Regions from separate parts of the Serratia sp. Nf2 genome, predicted to be linked through region 2. Evidence: predicted binding sites of a transcription regulator. Region 2 holds the regulator's gene; the other holds the start of a gene.
What was found. The regulator Fur, encoded in region 2, represses iron uptake genes when iron is present. The targets are predictions, from matches to a motif close to ATAATAATGAGAACNACTATCAA.

Region 1: the regulator Fur is predicted to act here: its motif matches at 1,560-1,582, upstream of C9411_RS17630 (Nramp family divalent metal transporter).

Annotation. Positions count from the first base shown of each region.
Region 1 covers NZ_PYTW01000008.1:58,526-61,910, reverse strand. The annotation lists gene C9411_RS17635 (DUF2502 domain-containing protein) at 1-244, shown strand, start outside; gene C9411_RS17630 (Nramp family divalent metal transporter) at 285-1,520, opposite strand; gene C9411_RS17625 (NupC/NupG family nucleoside CNT transporter) at 1,898-3,085, shown strand; tRNA gene C9411_RS17620 (tRNA-Ala) at 3,203-3,278, opposite strand; tRNA gene C9411_RS17615 (tRNA-Ala) at 3,339-3,385, opposite strand, start outside.
Region 2 covers NZ_PYTW01000005.1:319,299-322,683, reverse strand. The annotation lists gene fldA (flavodoxin FldA) at 258-797, shown strand; gene fur (ferric iron uptake transcriptional regulator) at 1,127-1,573, shown strand; gene C9411_RS13890 (beta-N-acetylhexosaminidase) at 1,819-3,385, opposite strand, start outside.

The DNA of each region.
Region 1 (3,385 bases), on a different contig from region 2:
TCGCGACTGGTGGCAGGGTCATCAGGGGCGCTATCTCGGCGACCGCAGCCGTCGCGGTTACTACTGGGACGGCTATCGCTGGCGCGACCGCGACTACTGGCGCAAACACTATTACTATCATGAAGGGCGCTATCGTAAATACGACAAGCATTACGATAAGCACCATTGGAAGAAAGAGAAAAAGCACCACCACGATCATGACCGCGATCGCTGGCGCCGCCACGGCGATGACGACCGCGATTAACGGCGACGGGCCGGCACCATGCCGGCCCGCGTTTTTTTTCCTACAGCACGCTACCGATCAGCAGATAGCCGTTCAATCCCACCACCACCAGCACGATCAGCTTGCCCAGGTTTTGCACCACTGGGCCGTTGACCATTTCCCCCATCAGCGCCCGATTGCCGGTGAAAGCCAGCAGCGGCACCAGCGCCAGCGCAATGCCGAAGCTGAGCAGCACCTGGCTTAGCACCAGAATGCGCGTCGCGTCCATCCCCAGCATGATGACGATAAACGATGGCAGCATGGTCACCGCGCGCCGCAGCCACAGCGGAATATGGAAATGCACGAACCCCTGCATAACCACCTGCCCCGCCAGCGTGCCCACCACGGTGGAAGAGAGGCCGGCGGCCACCAGGCTCAGGCCGAACACGGTGGCAGCGGCTTGCCCGAGCAGCGGTTGCAGCGTCAGGTAAGCCACGTCGAGATCGGCGATGCCGCTGTGGCCGCTGAAATGAAACGCGGCAGCGGCGGTGGCCATCATCGCCAGGTTGACGAAACCGGCAATGGTCATGGCCACGGCGACGTCGACCTTGGTGGCGGCATAGCGCTCCGCCTTGTCGTGCTCGCCGCCGATTTGGGTGAGCGACGAATGCAGGTAGATCACGTGCGGCATGATGGTGGCGCCCAATACCCCGGCGGCCAGAAATACCGCATCGCCGTTAGGCAGATCGGGCAGCGCCATGCCCTTCAGCAGCGGCGCGAGCTGCGGCTGGGAGAATGCCAACTCGACGATATAAGCGGCGGCGACGAACAGCAGCAGGCCGCCAATCACCCGCTCCAGCGGCTTTTGACCGCGTTTTTGCAGCATCAAAATTAAAAAGGTGGCGATACCGGTCAGCACCGCGCCCTGCAACAGGGACACGCCGAGCAGCAGCTTGAAGCCGATCGCCGCACCGATAAATTCGGCCAGATCGGTCGCCATGGCGATGATCTCCGCCTGCACCCAATAGGCCCACACCGCCGGCCGCGGAAAGCGATCGCGAATATGCTCGGCCAGGTTTTTTCCGGTGGCGATGCCCAGCTTGGCGGACAACAGTTGGATCAGCATCGCCATCACGTTGGCCCAGACGACCACCCACAGCAGGCTGTAGCCGAACGAGGCGCCGGCCTGGATGTTGGTGGCGAAGTTACCGGGATCGATATAGCCGATAGCGGCGATGAAGGCGGGCCCCATCAGCGAGAGTTTGATTTTTCTGGCGGAGCGCCCGGAGGTGGTTTCAACCACGCGACTGTTCAGCATATGTTGAACCCTTACTGAAATTACGTTTATCTCCACTCTATATAAATGATAATAATTATCAAGCGCATTTAGAGCGGTAAAACTTATCTCTGTAATAGCCAACATTAACGGTTTTATCGAAGGGTTCAGCGCTGAGCTTACCGATTTCCGTGCTTTTCTGATGAGATTTTGGCTGCAATACCCCTGAAAGACAGGTTAGCACAAGAATACGAATTTCCTATTGCTGCTTTAACGTCTTGATTTTTTATGCTTTTGCGTAACACTTTAGGAGAACTCCCGCTATGATTTTCCATATTTGCAATAGAAGTCTCGTTTTTAAACGTAGCGTTACATAAAATGACAGCCGAAATTCAGCCTGCCTCAAATTTGGAGCAAACATGTCCCATATTGCGCACTTTGCGTTGGCGATAGTGGTGGTGGCGATCCTGGCCCTGTTGGTGTGCCGCGATCGTAAAAGCATCCGCATTCGCTATGTTATTCAACTACTGGTTATCGAAGTACTGCTGGCCTACTTTTTCCTGCATTCAGAAGCGGGTTTGGGCTTCGTAAAAGGATTTGCCGCGCTGTTTGACAAACTGCTCGGGTTTGCGGGACAAGGGACTGATTTCGTATTCGGCGGCATGGGCGACAAAGGCCTGGCGTTCTTCTTCCTGAAGGTGCTGTGCCCGATCGTCTTCATTTCGGCGCTGATCGGTATTCTGCAGTACATCAAGGTGCTGCCGTTCATCATCCGCATTATCGGTACCGTGCTGTCGAAAGTGAACGGCATGGGCAAGCTGGAGTCGTTCAACGCCGTCAGCTCGCTGATCCTGGGCCAATCCGAAAACTTCATCGCCTACAAGGATATCCTGGGCAAGATGTCGGAAAAGCGCATGTACACCATGGCGGCGACCGCGATGTCTACGGTTTCCATGTCCATCGTCGGCGCCTACATGACCATGCTGGACGCCAAGTTCGTGGTGGCGGCGCTGGTATTGAACATGTTCAGCACCTTTATCGTGCTGTCGCTGGTCAACCCGTACGACACCAATAAAGAAGAAGAGCTGCACCTCGGCAACCTGCATGAAGGCCAGAGCTTCTTCGAAATGCTGGGTGAATATATCCTGGCCGGCTTCAAAGTAGCGATTATCGTTGCCGCGATGCTGATCGGCTTCATCGCCCTGATCGCCGCGCTCAACGGTGTGTTCAGCGCCATCTTCGGCCTGAGTTTCCAGGAAATCCTCGGCTACTTCTTCTATCCGTTCGCCTGGATTATGGGGATTCCTAAACACGAAGCCCTGCAGGTTGGCAGCATCATGGCCACCAAGCTGGTTTCCAACGAGTTCGTGGCAATGATGGAGCTGCAGAAAGTGTCTGCCGAGCTGTCGCCGCGCAGCCTGGGGATCCTGTCGGTGTTCCTGGTGTCCTTCGCCAACTTCTCCTCCATCGGCATCGTGGCCGGTGCGATCAAGGGCTTGAACGAACACCAGGGCAACGTGGTGTCGCGCTTTGGCCTGAAGCTGGTGTACGGCTCTACGCTGGTCAGCATCCTGTCCGCTTCCATCGCGGGTCTGGTACTGGGCTAAGCCTCGAACCGACTGCGATAACAAGGCGCCTGCGGGCGCCTTTTTTGTTGGCTGGCATTCGGCGAAGATGAAAAAAGAAAAGCAAAAAGCCGACCCTAAGGTCGGCTTTTCAAATGGTGGTGGAGCTAGACGGGATCGAACCGTCGACCTCTTGCATGCCATGCAAGCGCTCTCCCAGCTGAGCTATAGCCCCACAAAAGTGGTACGCTTTGACCGGCGTTACGGTATTCCCCAACCTCTCTGAAAAGAAGGTTGGTGGAGCTAGACGGGATCGAACCGTCGACCTCTTGCATGCCATGC
Region 2 (3,385 bases):
GGCCGCACGCGCGGCGCGGCGTTAAGGACAACGCCGGATCGACCACGCTTTTCTTCATTCTCCGGCATCGCATAAATGCGATAAAACCCCGGCGCCACTTTCTGGCATGATACGCATTTACCGGTAAGAGACTGCGCCTGTCGGCGCCCGCCCCGGAGGCGAAAGGCTCTTGCCATGGCATCATTTTAATCGGCGTCAGCGGCGTCAGTGCCGGCGTCGAGTAATGCAATTACTTGAATTTAAAGGTTATACGCGATATGGCTACTGTAGGCATTTTCTTTGGCAGCGACACTGGCAATACCGAAAACATTGCCAAAATGATCCAGAAAATTCTCCAGAAACAGTTTGGCGACGACGTCTCTGAAGTGCATGACATCGCTAAAAGCAGCAAAGAAGACCTGGAAGGGTTCGATATCCTGCTGCTGGGTATCCCGACCTGGTACTACGGTGAAGCGCAGTGTGACTGGGATGATTTCTTCCCGACGCTGGAAGAAGTCGACTTCAACGGCAAACTGGTGGCGCTGTTCGGCTGCGGCGATCAGGAAGACTACGCGGAATACTTCTGTGACGCGATGGGCACCATCCGCGACATTATCGAACCGCGCGGCGCGGCCATCGTGGGCCACTGGCCGACCAAAGGCTATCACTTCGAGGCCTCCAAGGGCCTGGCGGACGACGACCACTTCATCGGTCTGGCGATCGACGAAGACCGTCAGCCGGAGCTGACCAACGAGCGCGTCGACGCCTGGGTCAAACAGATCGTCGAAGAGCTGAGCCTGGCCGATATCGTCGGCTAAGCCCCGGCACTGGCGAAAGGTTGAACAAAGGCCCTGTAAAGTGCATAGTGTGCCCACAGGGCCGTCATCGGCAGCAGGGATTGCTGCGATAGAAGCTACAGATTTGTAACTTCCCACCCCGTCACGGTAGACTGAGATATCGGTTTATCCCATCCATCAAGGCGTTGCATGCAAAACATGCAATAGTGCAATTATATCTTTGTTAACAACCGGCGGTTTCCATTTAGTACAACCGGTTCTATAATGAGACGCATTAACTCTTTGTGCCGACCGATGCCACAGGCGAGTACGCCTCAACTTGATTAGCATAGTAACAGGACTGAATTCGCATGACCGACAACAACATCGCATTGAAGAAGGCCGGCTTAAAAGTCACGCTTCCGCGACTCAAAATCCTGGAAGTACTGCAAAATCCGGAATGCCATCACGTCAGTGCGGAAGATTTGTACAAAAAACTGATTGATATGGGCGAAGAGATCGGGCTGGCAACGGTTTATCGCGTACTGAACCAGTTTGACGATGCGGGCATTGTGACACGTCACAATTTCGAAGGCGGCAAGTCCGTGTTCGAGCTGACCCAACAACATCACCACGATCACCTGATTTGCCTGGACTGCGGCAAAGTGATCGAATTCAGCGACGAATCCATCGAAGTGCGCCAGCGTGATATCGCCAAGCAGCACGGCATCAAGCTCACTAACCACAGCCTGTACCTGTACGGCCACTGTGAAACCGGTGACTGCCGCGAAGACGAAACGCTGCACGACAAGAAATAAGCCTGACCGGCTATGAAAAACCGCCTCACACCGAGGCGGTTTTTTTATGCCCTCCGTGCAACGGGCAAAAAAATCCCCGGACAAGCCGGGGGAAAATCATGTCATGAAATATCACAATTGCAGCGGCACAGCGACTCCACGTACTCCTCTCACTACAACGTCCGCCCTACGCCGACACGCGCGGGCGAACGCATTCCCCCTTCGTTATACGGCCGCCGCCAGGACAGCAGGCCGTTGCACCGGGCTTAGACCTTTTCGGCGCGGCTGTAGCGTTTGCCGTCCGGGCTGACCGACCGCACCTGAACGTCACCCGAGACCGCCGGCTTGGCCTTGGCGTCATAGCGCTGCCACTGCTTGCCGCCGTCGGTGGAGTACTCGATGCCCAATCCCGGCAGCGCGATATTCGCCTCCAGCTTGCCGCCCGCTACGCGTGCGCCCGGCACCGGCAGACGGTAAGCGACGCCGCCCTTATCCAGCTTGGCCAGTTCACGCTGACCCAGGATATTGGCGAAGCGCAGCCAGTCTTTCTCCAGCATCTTGGTATCGACAAAGTGGGTTTCCCCGCCTTTGTATTCGCGGCCTGCGCGGTAGTCCTGTTCCCAACCGGCGCGGTGCCAGGCGCGTTCTGCCACCGACAGCGCGCGTGGGAAGATCATGTATTCCATCTGCGGATCGGTGCGCTGGGTTTCGCTCCACAGCTGAGCGGACAGCCCGTAGGCGCCCGGCCACGGCTTGTCGCTCTTGGCGCTGAAGTGGTTGCCGTCGCGGTCGACCGAAGTTTCCGCGTTCTGCGGCATGTTGTCCGGCGCGAAGCTGAACACCTTGCGCTCGTCGCTGAAGCGGGTGCCCCAGTAGTAACCGCGCTCGTCCGGGTTCACCTCGTAAGGGAAGTCCATATAGACGTAGTCCGGGTTGGAAACCACCACTTCATACCCTTTGTTGGCCCAGTCGTTGACGCTATCGAAACCGCCCCAGTACAGGGTATCCCAGAAGTTGACGCCCACGCGCGAGGTGGCGAACGCCTTCGCGTTCTCGGCGTCTTTCAGGCCATCCTGCCAGGCCTGCATTCTGTCGATGCCATGCGCCTTCACCAGCTTGCTGACCTCTTGGCCGAAGTAGCTCGGCAGATGCTCCATGTCGGCCACCTTGCCTTCTTTGATCATCGTCTGGCACACCTGCGACTTGGCCCACGGCTTGTCTTCGTTGCTCTGATCGATGATGCCTTTGCCCGGCTCCGGTTTCGCCTTGTCGGTGTAGCCGGCGCCCAGGCGAATGTTTTTCGCTTCGTCGCCGCCGAAGTGCCAGGTCTTGATCGGCTGGCCGGCCTCTTTATGCATCTGGGCGATCTCGCCGATCACCTTGTCGACAAAACGCTGGGAAGAATCCAGGCACGGGTTCAGGTAGCTCTGGCGGTTAAAGAACTGCACGGAGGTGGTGTTGGAGGTATCGGTCGGATCCACCAGGCGGAATTCGTTGGCCTCCTGCTCTTTCCCGGCGGCATGCAGCTTTTTATAGCGCGCTTCCATCGAGACCACCGCGGCGCGGGCGTGTGCCGGCATGTCGATCTCCGGGATCACTTCAATCTGGCGCGCCTGGGCATATCTGATGATGTCGATATAGTCCTGACGGCTGAAGAAGCCGCCGTAGACGTCCGGCCCTTGGCCGTACTGCGGCAGCAGGCAGGTGGTTTCGCTCAGATCGTGGCAGCGCTGGCCACCGACTTCCGTCAGCTCAGGCAAACCGGGGATCTCGATGCGCCAGCCTTCGTCATCGCTCAGGTGGAAGTGGAATTTGTTGAGCTTGTAGGCCGCC